DNA from 2 places in the Bryocella sp. genome. Region 1 is predicted to be linked to the other one. Evidence: riboswitches for the same ligand, from Rfam matches in the RefSeq annotation. Region 1 holds a riboswitch; the other holds the start of a gene.

Region 1 (7,106 bases):
TGGCGTTCCGAGAGGGTTGAGAAGGGGATCATGCGTTCTCCAATCCGATGTCGCCGCGCAGCATGGCTTCGGTGGCGAGGGTGTCCTGGTGCTGGCGACGGCGTTCGAGGGCGTAGCGCCAGCCGAGGATGAAGATTCCCCACATCAGAAACGCGGCCATGTTCCAGAGGATGGCAGGGACCATGCTCTTGTCGATGCCGGAGTCACCGCTGCCGCCGAAGACGGGTGCGGGGTGCTGGGTGCGCCACCAGCGGATGCTCATGAAGCAGATGGGAATGTCGATGGCGGCGAAGACGCCGAGGACGGAGGCGACCATGGCGGTCTGGCCGCCGGCCGCGAAGCTACGTAGCAGCATGTAGCTGACGTAGAGCAGCCAGAGCAGGAGGTAGGTGGTGAGGCGGGCGTCCCAGGCCCACCAGATGCCCCAGGCGGCGCGTCCCCAGAGCATTCCCGTCGCGAGGCCGATCGTCGCGTAGAGCACGGTGACGTCGGCTGCGGCGACGGCGAAGGCGTCGGCCTTGAGCGCGAGCTCGGGCTTGTTCTGCCGCCAAACGATGTAGAGCAGCGAGGCGATGCAGTTGATGTAGGGAAAGAGGAAGCTGAGGATGGTGTGCGGGAAGTGGTAGAAGAAGACGCGATAGAGATTGCCCATCGTGGCTTCTTTGGGCGCGATCATCGCTTGATAGAAGCCGTAGGCCATCACCAGCATCGTGAGAGCGAACCAGATACCCGGGAGCGGTGAGCTTTTTCTGCTGTCTTTCACGGGTTTGATTCTATCTTGCGGGGGTGGTGTTGGGCCGGTGATGAACCTCACAGTTCTTGCGCCTATTCGCCCTGGAGGACGATGCCGAAGAAGAGCAGGCAGGCGGTGGTGAAGACGACGTTGTAGGCAAAGAGGACCTTGATCCAGAGCATGGGCGAGCTGTCGCCGGTGAGGATAGAGGTGGTGGCCTGGATCATGGCGAGGAGCGCGGGCAGGGAGATGGGAAAGAGGATCAGGGGCAGCAGGAGTTCGCGATTGCGGGTGCGCAGGCTGAGCGCGGCGAAGAAGGTGCCGTTGCCCACCAGCGCCCAGGTTCCGAGCGGGAGGACGACGAGGAGCATCCAGGTCTGGCCGAGGGGATGCAGGTTGTAGAAGACGCCGAAGACGGGAGCGAGGACGAGCTCGACCGCGGTGACGAAGAGGAAGTTGGCCAGGGCCTTGCCGAGGAAGAGCGCGGAGGCGGGCGCTGGGGCGAGGCGGTGGGCGTCGAGGACGGAGTTCTTGAGCTCCCGGGCCCAGGACTGGTTGAGCGCGTTCATCGAGGCGAAGAGCAGCGCGACCCAGAGCAGGCCGCCGGAGATCTGGCGGGTGATGGTGGGGTAGCTGGCGGGGTCGAAGGCCATGGCGAAGACGACGACCACGAGCAGCGTGAAAAAGAGCATGCCGTTGATGGCGTCGCGGGCGCGCCACTCGAGGCGAAGTTCTTTGGCGAAGTGGGCCTGCACATACTGGGCGTAGTTCATGCGGACACCCCTGCCTTGGTGAGGTCGGCGAGGGTGGCCTCGGTGGCGCGGAGGTAGTCGGCGGGGGAGATGAGGAGCTGCACGCCACGCAGGCCGGCGGAGACGGAGATGGTGTCGAAGAACTCGATGGTCTCGTCGGCGAAGGCGGGAAAGGGTTTCTTTGCGGCGAGGATCGTGACGCCGCCGCGGATGTAGCCGGTGAGCGGCTCTACGTCCTTGAGCGGGGCGAGGTCTATTTTTCGGACGCCTGCGGCCGTCGCGAGTTTCTTCAGGTCGAGCTCCTGGTCGCCGGGAACTACGGCGAAGAAGTGTTCTTTGACGTTTGCGACCGTGACGAGGGTCTTGAAGACCTGCTCGGGTGGGAGGCCGATTTTCCTGGCGACTGAGATGGCAGTCAGGTCGTCGGGGTCGACGTCGTAGGTGCGGAGCTCGTAGGAGATGTTGAGGCCGTCGAGGATGCGGGCTGCGTTGGTTTTGGGAGCGGCGGCTTGATGCTTGCTCATGCGGTGACCACCTTGTTGCGATGCTCTATCGAGGCCAGCCGGCCGCCATGGAGGGTGATGGTGGTGCGGGCGAGGGGGCTGGCGAGCTCGGCCTGGTGGGTGATGAGCATGAGGGTGCGAGGCGTGCCGTCGGCGGAGGGGACGTCGACCCAGGCCAGGAGGCGTTCGATCATGGCGTGGGCGGACTGGACGTCGAGGTTGGAGAAGGGTTCGTCGAGGAGCAGGAGGTCGGGCTCGGTGAGGAGGACGCGGGCGAGCGAGGCGCGCTGGCGCATGCCCTGGGAGTACTCTCCGACGCGGCGGGTGTTGGCTGGGTCGAGGTTGACGTCGCGGAGGGCGGCGGCGGCTCGGTCGCGGAGGCCGGATTTGGTGACGGGGACGCCTTCGGGAGTGTGGAGGCGGCCGAAGTACTCGAGGTTTTCCATGCCGGTGAGCTCGTCGTAGAGCATGGTGGAGTGGCCCATGGTGGCGATGCGACCGCGCTGGTCGGCGGGGGTGAGGCCGAATACGCTGAGCTTGCCGAAGCTGGGCGTCCACAGGCCGCTGACCATCTTCATCAGCGTGGATTTGCCGGCGCCGTTTTCGCCGAGGAGGACGACGCTGGAGCCGGCGGGGATGGCGAGCGAGACCTCGCGCAGGGCGGCGAAGTTGCCGAAGATCTTCGAGACGCGGTGCAGCTCGACGGCTGGAAGTGTGTGAGAGCTGCCCGGTTGTTGAAGTTCTGGCACGTCTCGGAGTATAGAAGCTCACGCGGGTGGGAGCTGGTGACGACTCTCACAGCCGTTTTCGGGATTTCTGGAAGGATTAGGATGTGGGGTTGTTTGCTCTCATGGAACAGCCGTGTTACAAGAGATACATTCCTTCCGCGCAAGCGGGACGAATTTCATGAAGAGTGGTTGAGGGACGAGCCCTTTGACGCCACGACAACCGGACAGCTTGTAGGTACCGGTGTCAACTCTCTCCCGAGCAATCGGGGAACATGAGATTCGGTGGCAAGGGGCTGGCTTTTTCAGCGGCTGTCCTCATTGATCGGCCACGAACCTCCTGTATTCCCCCCTTCCGGAAAAGAGAAGCGTCATTGGCAGATCCGCTCCACTACTCTTGGGAGCGGATGAATGAGTTCTTCCTGTACGGTGTATGAGCTTCGCTGCGGTGAGTGCGGCAAGAGCTATGGCAATCGGCCGCTGTCGGCTTGTCCGGACTGCCTGGCGCCCCTCGAAGTGCAGTACGACCTGGAGTCGGTGCGCGGGCGGTTTACGCGGGAGAGCGTGGCAGCCGGGCCAGCGAGCATCTGGCGCTACAAGCAGCTACTTCCTATCCCCGAGGGCTATGAGCCCGATCTTCCGGTGGGCTTTACGCCGCTGCTGAAGGCGAAGAAGCTGGGCAAGCGCATCGGCGCGAACAACCTCTATGTGAAGAACGATGCGGTGTGTTTTCCGACGCTGAGCTTCAAGGACCGCGTGGTTGCGGTGGCGCTGGCGAATGCGCAGGCGTTCGGGTTCACGACGGTGGGATGCTCGTCGACTGGCAATCTGGCGAACTCGGTGGCGGCGCAGTCGGCGCGGTTGGGGCTGAACGCGTGCATTCTGGTGCCCGCGGATCTTGAGCCGGCGAAGATCCTGAACACGCTGGTGTATGGCGCACGGCTGGTGCGGATCGATGGCAACTATGACCATGTGAACCGGCTGTGCACGCTGATCGCGGATGAGTACAACTGGGGCTTCGTGAATGTGAACCTGCGGCCGTACTACGCCGAGGGCTCGAAGACGATGGGCTACGAGATTGCCGAGCAGCTGGGCTGGAAGCTGCCGGACAACGTGGTGGTTCCGATGGCGGGTGGATCGCTGGTGCGGAAGATTCGCAAGGCGTTCAAGGAGCTGATCGCCTTAGGGCTGGTCGAGGAGAAGCCGGTGCGGTTCTTCGGCGCGCAGGCTACGGGGTGCTCGCCGATCTCGCATGCAGTGAAGCAGGGCTGGGATTACATAGAACCGCAGCGGCCGAACACGATCGCGAGGTCGCTGGCGATTGGGAATCCGGCGGATGGACCTCTTGCCGCGAAGATGATTGCAGAGACGGGCGGATGGGCGGAGGATGTCTCGGACGTCGAGGTGGTGAGCGGTATCCAGGAGCTGGCGGAAACTGAAGGAATCTTCACGGAGACGGCGGGTGGTGTGACGACGGCTGTCACGGCCAAGCTCTATGCGCAGGGCAGAATTGGCGCGGATGAGACCACGGTTGTCTGCATTACGGGCAATGGGCTGAAGACTACGGACGCGCTGGTGGACCGCTACGACGCAGGCATTGCGGTGAAGCCGCGGTTTGCTGAGTTTGATACGTACATCCGCGAGATCGACCCGGCTCTTATTGGGACTGTGCGCGAAGAAGACGAGTTAGTAGCAGCAGGAGGTGTGCAGTGAGCGTGAAGGTAGTGTTGCCGACGGCGTTGGCCCGTCATACGGAAGGTCAGAAGACGATTACGACGGAGGCGAAGAACCTGCCGGCTCTGCTGGCGGAGTTCGATACGAAGTTTCCTGCGCTGTCGCAGAACGTTAAGGATGAGCATGGCAAGCTGCGGCGGTTCATCAATGTCTACGTGAACGATGAGGACATCCGGTTTCTGGGCGGCGACGCGCATGCGTTTGAGGATGGCGACGAGGTGATGCTGATTCCGAGCATTGCGGGCGGGTCCTGCGCGGACGGCGAGTAGCGCTTCGCGCGAGCGAGAAGGCCGGTGAGAACTCTTACCGGCCTTTGCTCATAGGTAGGAGAGCGGTCGCGCTACACGCGCGATGCCCACATCTCAAAATCGAGATATGGGGCACCCGCATTGTGCGACTAGGCACGGTAGCTCTCCAGGCGCTGGCAGGCTTCGGCTAGTTCTTCGTCTTTCTTGGCGTAGCAGATGCGGAGCAGGTTGTCGCCTGCATTGCGTCCCTGGGAGTCCGTCGAGAAGAAGGCTGAGCCTGCGACGGTGGCGATGCCGATCTGTGCGAGCAGGGTGCGGGCTTTCTGCTTGGCGTTCGCGCCGGGGACGTTGGTGGCGTCGGCGAGGATGTAATAGGCTCCGTCGGGGACTGAGGGTGTGAGGCCGGCTTTGGTGAGTGCGGCGCAGACCTTGTCGCGCTTGGCCTGGTACTCGGCCGCGAGGTCGGTGTAGAAGCTCTGGGGGAGTTGGAGCAGACCTGCGGCGGCGCCATGCTGCAGCGGTGCGGGCGCGCAGATGTAGGTGAGGTCGTGGAAGTTGCCGATGGCGGGGATCCAGCGCGGGTCGGCGGCGAGATAGCCGAGACGCCAGCCGGTTACCGAGAACGTTTTGGAGAAGCCGCTGATGGTGATGGTCCGCTCGGCCATGCCGGGGAGCGCGGCGATGGAGAGATGCTGTGCTCCGTCGTAGAGGAAGTACTCGTACATCTCGTCGGTGATGACGAAGAGGTCGTGCTCGATGGCGAAGGCGGCGATCTGTTCGAGCTCTGGCTGCGTAAAGACTTTGCCGCTGGGGTTGGCGGGCGTGTTGAGCACGAGGGCGCGAGTGCGTGGGGTGAGCGCGGCGCCGAGGCGATCCATATCGAGCGAGTACTCGGGCGCGTGGAGCGGGACGGTGTTGGCCTTGAGGCCTTGCGCGCGGATGGTGAGCAGATGATAGCCGTAGAAGGGCTCGAAGATGAGGAGCTCGTCGCCGGGATTGAGCAGGGCCTGGAGCGTGCAGTAGAAGGCTCCCGTCGCGCCGCTGGTGACGAGGATCTGCGAGTGGGGATCGACGTGGAGCTTGTTGAAGCTGGCGAGCTTCTGCGCGATGGCTTCGCGGAGCGGCGTGATGCCGTCGAGGCGGGTGTAGATGTTCTGGCCGGTGAGGATGGCGTCCATGGCGGCCTGGACGACGGGCGTGGGTGGGTCGGTGTCGCAGACGCCCTGGGCAAGGTTGATGCCGCCGACGGCGGTGCAGGCGACGTTCATCGCGCGGATCTCGGATTGCGAGAAGGTGGGAGCGAGTGCGCTGAGGTGCAGGCTTGCCGGAGTTGCCGTAGTCGTTGACATAAGTGAAGGGACGCGCATGAGAGCGCGTCCCTTCATGGTAGAGCAGATTGCTTCCGCGAAAAAGCTCTCAGGAAACTCTGATAAGCTGCCGCGCTTTTGCTCTTGTTAGGCTTCCTCAGCGGCTAAAGCCGCGGCTATTGTGCGGCTTGTTGTCACGGCTGAAGCCGTGACCTGCCGTTTCTGCCGGTGCCTGCAGCCTCGTTAGACGACGTGCAGCAACCAGAGAATGACGACGATCAGAAGGATGGTTCCGAGCGCGCCGGAGGGGTAATAGCCCCAGCTGCGCGAGTAGGGAAACGCAGGGAACGAACCGAACAGCAACAGGACAAGGACAATGACGATGATGAGTTCCATAGCAGCCTCCAGACATCTTGCGTCAGGCGGCGGGATGAACTCATGGCCGCTTGCCCGATCGTTTGGGTAGATGCAGCGGGCGGGTAAGTTGTTGGCTTCGCGATGTGGAGAAAGAAAAAAACCTTGCCAAGCAACGCGGAGGTATGCGGGAACGCTCTCACTGAGGCGTAACAGGCTGGCCCACGCGCGGGGGCAATGACCTGGACGTCCCTTAGGAGGGCACCATCATGTTTCTTATTCTTGCGATCGTTCTTGCACTCGCCTGGCTCGGACTTTTCGTCGGCCTTCACGTCACCAGCTTCTTCATCCACCTACTGATCATCTGCGCGGTCATCTCCCTGGTGATGCACCTCATCGGTGGCGGACGGGCGAGGGCGTAAGTAGAAGTTCCATCGCGAACCTTGAGCAGGAATGGCGAAGGCCGGGCATGATGCCCGGCCTTCGCTGTTTGTCTTTTCGGTGATGGTTACTGGTGCGCCACGTTGGGTGGCTGGACGGCTGCGGGCGGCGGAATCTGCTTGCCGCCGGTGAGCGCCTCGGGCACCTCTTCTTCCAGCTTGGGCAGCCGCTGCGCGAGAGCGATCTCCAGCACCTCGTCCATCTGCTCGACCCAGTTCAACTTCATCTCGTTCTTGATGAGGTCGGGGAGATCGGCGAGATCCTTCTTGTTGTCGGCAGGAAGGATGGCTTCACGGATGCCGGCGCGAT
Region 2 (7,106 bases), on a different contig from region 1:
AGCGCACATGCCGGCCGGGTTCCTGGCTCCTGCTTCGGCATCCACCCCGCGAGTGCAGAGGCCGGGGCCCCAGGAGAAGTCTGGCTCTGCGTCAGCTCTATCGCCCCGAGCCTTCGATAGCCCGAGGGGACAGGCTTGAACTGAGCCTCCGCAATGCTCACCAGGAAGGGGTCGCGCTTCACATAGTCGAGCTGGGCGTCGGCTGGATCATGTGGGCGAAAGACCGACGTCAAGTCCCCGGAGATCGCCCGCCGCCACGCGCTGATGTTCTCCTCACGCACCGGCTGGCCATGCCTGTGCTCGATGAACGTCTCGAGAAACTGCAGCGTCGAGCTATGGTCGAACAGCTGCGAGTTCACCCAGCCTCCGCGCGTCCACGGCGAGGCCACAATCATCGGCACACGGAAGCCCATGCCTACAGGTCCCGAGCGAGCATCTGCTTCCGCCACGCCCATCGCGAGTTCATCCTCGCGGTAGACATACTCCAACCCGGTGTCGATTCCCGCCGAAGCGCCGCCCGTCTCGGGATGCTTCGGATCCGCCGCCACGTAGGAGGGAGCATGGTCAAAGTAGCCATCGTTCTCGTCGTACGTGAGGATGAAGATAGTCTTCTGCCACACCTCGGGGTTCTTGGTCAGGATGTCCATGACCTCCGAGATGTACCAGGCCCCGAACCATGGCGCGCTCGGATGATCCGAGAAGCGTTCCGGCGCGGTCAACCAGGAGATCGTCGGCAGCTTACCCTCGCTCACATCCTTGCGGAATTCATGGAGCACATCGCCCCGCGGCACAGAGATACTCTGCGGTTTGCCCTGGGCCTCGAATGGGAGGACCTCAAGCGAGTGGTAGTGCGGGTCATCGTGGTTGGTGGCAAACGCCCTGTGATAGAGCTCGCGCTGGTGCGCGGCGAGCTTGCTGTAACGGGTCTCGCCGCTGTCAGCCAGCATGCGTTCTGCTGCCGCGATCTGGCTTTGGACCTTCTCGATCTCCTGCCGCTGGCTCATCGCGTCAGAGCCTTCACTTGCCTTCCCGAGCTTGGCCTCCAGCGCGCTGGCCTCTGCCTTCAGGCTCACAAGAAAGTTCTGTGCTGCCGCCGCAAAGCCTGGATAGGCCTCCACGTTGTACTGTTCGAAGCACTCCAGCACGTTGTCGCCGAAGTTCGAAAGCCACGCGGCTTCGTCGCCGGTCAGCTCTGAGCGTGTGAGCTCATTCTGGTAACTCTTCCAGGAGACACCCGCCTCCTGCAGGCGCTCCGGGAACGTGCTCCACGTCAGGCCTCCAGGATCGATCTGTTCGTTGCGCATGTGCGCCTTCGCTGTCGGATGTTGCGACTCGCGCACCGTACCCGTCCAGAAGACACAACGGTTCGGCGAGGTGCTGGTCATCACCGAGCAGTAATGCTGGTCGCACACCGTGAATGCATCAGCCAGGGCGTAGTAGAACGGCAGGTCCTGGCGCGTGTAGTAGCCCATCGTCAGCGGAAGGTGTGCGTACTCTTCGTGCCCGGACCGCTTCGCCTCCAGCCAGCCATCATGCAGGCCTCCGTTCCACGCGTCCACCTGGCTGTGGCGTGAGTGCGGCAGCGAGCCCATCCACGTCACGCGCGTGTCCTTGATGTCCAGCCGCCACGGGACGTAGGTCTCACCGGCGGTGTCGGTCTGCGCAAAGACGGACTGGTCGTTCGCCAGCCGTAACGCGCGGGGATCGTTGAAGCCACGCACGCCGCGCAGTGTGCCGAAGGTGTGGTCGAAGGACCGGTTCTCCTGCATCAGGATGACGACATGCTCGGCATCGAGGAACGTCGAGCCAGGCCGCGGCTCAATGGCATAAGCGCGTTGCACGGAGTCGGGGAGAAGCTCGCTGGCGCCAGCGCAGGCCAGGGCGGCTGCAAACTTCAGGAAATCACGACGGGAGGACATGGGACGCATGATATCCGAGAAGGCATCACGCCATCATCGCAACCAGCTCGCGAACAGATGAATTCTGTCAGGCGCGCCCAGCACATAGGAGCTTCCGTAAGATGATGCTGTCGGGGACTCACGTCTACTCCCGAGATTCGCTCTGGTCACAGGTCGCCGGTTCCCTCATGAAGATTGCGTTCGCAGTTGCTTCGGTGTCGATGACGTTGGCTCTCTCACTACACGGAATGGCGGCCCCAATGCCGGCTCAGCTGAACGTGATGCCGATGCCCGCGCACTTGGAACGGCACGAAGGCGCGCTCGCGCTGCGATCGACCTTCGTCGTCGACACCTCCGCGAATGCCAACGATCGTCTGCGCGACGCCATCGCCCGCTCCGTGACGCGCATCGACAATGTCACCGACCTCCGCCATGTAGGACCTGGAGTGACCCCTGCGACTTCGCTGCATGTCCAGATCGGCCATCTCGCAAACGCTGTGCAAAGCGTCGATGAAGATGAGAGCTATAGGCTCGATGTATCCAGCGATGGCGTACGCATCGCCGCGCCAAATGAGCTCGGCGCGATGCATGCGCTCGAGACGCTGGTTCAACTCGTGCACCCGGCTGGCGATCACTACGAGCTTCCCTTCGTCAGCATTCAGGACGCTCCACGCTTCCCATGGCGCGGCCTGCTCATCGACTGTGGCCGCCACTTCGAGCCCATCGACGTCCTCAAACGCAATATCGACGGACTCGCTGCAGTGAAGATGAATGTCTTCCACTGGCACCTCACTGAAGATCAGGGCTTCCGCATTGAAAGCAAGCTCTATCCGGAGCTCACGGCCAAGGGGTCCGATGGATTGTTCTATACGCAGGAGCAGGCCCGTGACCTCGTCGCGTATGCGCGTGCCCGCGGCATCCGGGTCGTGCCCGAGTTCGAGATGCCCGGCCACAGCACAGCATGGCTCGTGGCGTATCCGGAACTCGCGAGTGGAACAAAACCCGACGGCATTCGCCGCGAGTTCGGCGTGAGCAACTACGCCATCGATCCCACGCGTGAAGAGACCTACAGTTTCATCGCTCGCTTCCTCGGCGAGATGACCACGATCTTTCCTGACGAGTATGTGCACATTGGCGGCGATGAATCGCCCGCGCCGGATTGGAAGACCAATCCGCGCATCGTCGCCTTCATGCGCGCGCACAATCTCAAGGACAACGCCGCCCTGCAGGCCTACTTCAACACCCGCGTGCTGCAGATCCTGAAGGGTCTGCACAAGCACATGATCGGCTGGGATGAGGTGCTGACGCCGGGCCTGCCGAAGGATGTCGTCGTCCAGTCCTGGCGTGGCTCGGAGTCACTCGCGAAGAGCGCGAAGCTCGGTTACCAGGGCATCCTCTCCGCACCGTACTATCTCGACCACATGGACTCCGCAGCGAAGCACTATCTCGCTGATCCTCTGCCCGCGGACTCGGAGCTTACGGCCGCGGAGGGTGTGCGCGTGCTCGGCGGCGAGGTGACGATGTGGGGCGAGCATGTCAATGCACACACCATCGACTCACGCATCTGGCCACGCACCGCAGCCATTGCCGAACGCTTCTGGTCTCCCGCAAGTATCCGCGACGTCGACGATATGTATCGCAGGCTCGCTGTCGTCTCCGTCCAATTGGAAGCCTCGGGCCTCACGCATCTCACCTCGGAAGACGCGGCACTACGCGCCATGGTGCATTCGACCTCCATCGCCCCGCTGCGGACCTTCGCACAAGCCTTCCAGCCCGTCAGCTTCGGCGAGCGATACCATGTGCAGCGCACCGACCAACTTACGCCACTCGACAACTTCGTGGATGTCGTCGTGCCGGATCCTCCCTCACGGTACTGGCTGGAGAGCACGATGAAGCGCTTCCTTGCTGACCCCCGCCACAACACCGCGGACCGCGACGCTCTGCTCGCGAAGTTCGCACAGTGGAAGCAATGCCTCCCCGCTGTGCGTTCGATGACGGCCACCTCCCCACAGCTCGCCGCCATGAGTCATAGCGCCGACGAACTGGAGCAGGTGATGACGGATGCGGAAACTGCGGTGCATCATCTCGCGGATGGCCGCGCGCTTGCCCCGGCATGGAAGCAACAATCCGCCGCGCGTCTCGATGTCTTCACCAAGCCGAGGCCTGAGTCGCTGGTTCACTTTGTGGGAGCGGTGCCGTTGCGAGCACTCTTCGAGGCCTCCTCGAAATAACACGTCCTCATCGAGGCGGTGCTTTCATGGTTCGAATAACGAGCGTCGTGTGCGCTAAGCGCGGTCATCCGTTATCCTTGAGGCAGACATCAAGAGTTGAGCTGAGTGCTCAACGCCAACCTGCTCCCGCGCAAGGTGGCGTCCCGCTCCGGGAGATGTGGCCGATCCGGCAAACTTTGGGATCACGCCGCGCGTCAGTACCGCTCTTCGATGAATGACGAACGAAAGGCTTGATCCCAACTCATGCAGCAGCAGCCCCAACAATTTGCCAGCGACAACTACGCCGGAATCTGTCCCGAAGCCTGGGCCGCTATGGACGAAGCCAATCGCGGTCATGAGCCAGCGTATGGTGGCGACCAGTGGACCGCTCGCGCCGCGGAGGCCTTCCGCACACTCTTCGAGACCAACTGTGAGATGTTCTTTGCCTTCAACGGCACTGCAGCAAACTCGCTCGCGCTGGCTTCGCTCTGTCAGAGTTACCACAGCGTCATCTGTGCGGAGTCCGCGCATGTAGAGACCGATGAGTGCGGCGCACCGGAGTTCTTCTCCAACGGCTCGAAGCTGCTCATCGCCTCATCGGCCGATGGCAAGCTCACGCCTCATGCCATTCGCTCCATCGCGCTCAAGCGCACCGATATTCACTTTCCCAAGCCACGCGTGGTCACCATCACGCAGCCCACCGAGACCGGCGAGCTGTACACGCTCGCTGAGATCCAGGCGATTTCGGTGGAGTGCCGCGAACTTGGGTTGAAGCTGCATATGGATGGCTCGCGCTTCGCCAACGCCTGTGCTTCGCTGGGCTGCACGCCCGCAGAGGGAACGTGGAAGTCCGGTGTCGATGTGCTCTGCTTCGGAGGCACCAAGAACGGCATGGCCGTGGGCGAAGCCGTCATCTTCTTCGATACGAAGCTCGCCGAGGACTTCGACTATCGCTGCAAGCAGGCCGGGCAACTCGCCTCGAAGATGCGCTTCCTCGCCGCGCCCTGGGTCGCCATGCTCGAGAGCGGCGCCTGGCTCCGCCACGCCGCGCATGCCAACGCCTGCGCGCAGGACTTCGCGCGCCACGTCGCCACATTGCCGGGCATTGAGCTGATGTTCAAGGCGCAGGCCAACGCAGTCTTCCTCAAGCTGCCGACTGCTGTCGCCGAAGGCCTGCGTGAGCGTGGGTGGCTCTTCTACACCTTCATCGGAGGCGGAGCACGATTCATGTTCGCTTGGGATTCCTCCCCGGAGCGTGTTAACCAACTGGTGGAGGACCTTCGCGCATTGACCTCATAGCCCACCGTACAACGCTGCACGGTTTATCTAGAAGCTGTACCGCAGTCCAACCTCGACGCGTCGCCCCGGATCGCTCGCATAGGGTCTCCCGAAGAGCGGAGATCCCAGCACGGAACCCACGGCCGTTGTGTTCAGGTGGTTCAGCACGTTCGAGCTGCGCAGGTTCACCGCCAGCGTCTGCGGATGATCGGCCTTCGCGTTCTTCGTCAGGTTGAAGGTCCTCTGCAGGTTCGTGTCGAGGTAGAAGGTCCAGGGCATGTCGCCTTTGTCGCGCGGGAGCGATCCAACTCCACCGGAAGCCACCAGCTCACCCCACGGAGTGTTGTAGCCGCACGGCGTCGCCTTCGGACTCACTGCGCACAGCGGCGTCCCGGCCACAGCATACTGTGGGCGATCGTTGAAGTTACCATCCCCGTTGTTGTCGAAGCCCGTGGTCACGTTGTACGCCTGCAGACCGGTGCCGTTGTAGTTCGCGGTAAAGATCACCTTCTCCGGAAGATGCAGCGTGGCGTTGCCGAAGATCTGCCACAGGCCCTGGTTATCGCGCCGGGCATACTCGCCGGCATTCACACCGGTGGTCTGTGGGCTGAAGTACTGGTTGTCATCGGTGTCGTCCACGATATCCACGCGCACCGCACCGGCAAAGAACTGCACCAGCTTCAGCGACTGGTTCGTCAGTCCCATGAAGACCACGTTGCCATAGCCGCGGCCCGTCCCTTGCATTTGCAGGATGTTCAGGTTCGGTCCATACGGCCGCGGCCCCGTGGGCAGCCCATTGGTTGGTGAGTTGATGTTCTCCGAGCGCGCGTAGTGCCACATCTGCGTAATGTAGTAATCGCCCGAGAGCGTGAACTTCTTCGGCAGTGTCTTGCTGAAGCCCAGGTTCTCCATCCCCCAATACGTCTCGGGGAAGTTCGGCTGCAGCCTACGAACCGTGTGGACCACGGTGCCGGTGGTCAACGGCTGGCAGCTGCCAGGGTCGAAGGTGCCCGTGCATGTCGGCGTATAGACCGTGTTGATGCTGCGGTCCGTGCCGTCGGAGAAGACCATCGTCTCCCAGCCATGCGCTCCGTAGCGGCCGGAGAACAGCCCCACATGCGCATGCAGGTTCCACGTCGCCTTCTTGTCCGGCGTGTAGGAGAGGCCGAAACGCGGCTGCACCGCTGCCGTGATCCGCGGCTTCTCCTGTACGTAGTAGCGCAGGCCCGAGGCAAAGTGCAGGTTCGGTCGGATGCTCCAGTCGTCCTGCACATAGAGCGCATTGCGGAACTGCAGGACTTCGACGTAGGGGTTACCCGTAGTGCTGTTGTAGCTGGTGGGAGAACCCTCAGGTAAGCCGTTCGATGTTCCGGCCAGGGCGTTCGAGTACTGCTGGATGCCGGTAATTGTCTGCCCCGTAGAGGTCGTCCCGCCGCCGAAGGTATACACGCCGTTGAAGTTGGTCGGCAGATAGGTGTTCAGGTGGACGAACTCGGGCTGGATTCCGATCTTGAGCAAATGGGTTTTGGTCTGGATGATGATGTCGTCGATGATCGAGGCCCAGATTTCGTGCTCGTGCGCGGCACCCAAGGCTGAACCGCCTTTGGTGATCGCGCCGGCGACGGCGATTTGCGGCGCTGTGGAGTTGGGGGTGTAGGTGTAGCCATCCCACTCCATGCCAATGCGGCCCTCATGCATGATCTTCGACGAGATCGTAGTC

The links. Region 1 has a riboswitch for S-adenosylmethionine ahead of thrC (threonine synthase). Riboswitches for the same ligand answer to the same signal wherever they lie in the genome.
Region 2: another riboswitch for S-adenosylmethionine. It lies ahead of AC5E6W_RS14850 (threonine aldolase family protein); the one in region 1 lies ahead of thrC (threonine synthase).

Annotation. Positions count from the first base shown of each region.
Region 1 covers NZ_JBMHYI010000013.1:25,572-32,677, forward strand. Annotated here, with positions in the region: gene AC5E6W_RS03965 (hypothetical protein) at 1-32, opposite strand, end outside; gene ccsA (cytochrome c biogenesis protein CcsA) at 29-763, opposite strand; gene AC5E6W_RS03975 (heme exporter protein CcmB) at 826-1,506, opposite strand; gene ybaK (Cys-tRNA(Pro) deacylase) at 1,503-2,009, opposite strand; gene AC5E6W_RS03985 (ATP-binding cassette domain-containing protein) at 2,006-2,737, opposite strand; SAM riboswitch class I at 2,890-2,995, shown strand; gene thrC (threonine synthase) at 3,125-4,426, shown strand; gene AC5E6W_RS03995 (MoaD/ThiS family protein) at 4,423-4,716, shown strand; gene AC5E6W_RS04000 (pyridoxal phosphate-dependent aminotransferase) at 4,845-6,044, opposite strand; gene AC5E6W_RS04005 (DUF3309 domain-containing protein) at 6,246-6,398, opposite strand; gene AC5E6W_RS04010 (lmo0937 family membrane protein) at 6,626-6,778, shown strand; gene lon (endopeptidase La) at 6,865-7,106, opposite strand, start outside.
Region 2 covers NZ_JBMHYI010000047.1:345,188-352,293, reverse strand. Annotated here, with positions in the region: gene AC5E6W_RS14860 (phosphocholine-specific phospholipase C) at 1-1,919, opposite strand, end outside; gene AC5E6W_RS14855 (beta-N-acetylhexosaminidase) at 2,021-4,129, shown strand; SAM-I-IV-variant riboswitch at 4,211-4,316, shown strand; gene AC5E6W_RS14850 (threonine aldolase family protein) at 4,373-5,407, shown strand; gene AC5E6W_RS14845 (TonB-dependent receptor) at 5,435-7,106, opposite strand, start outside.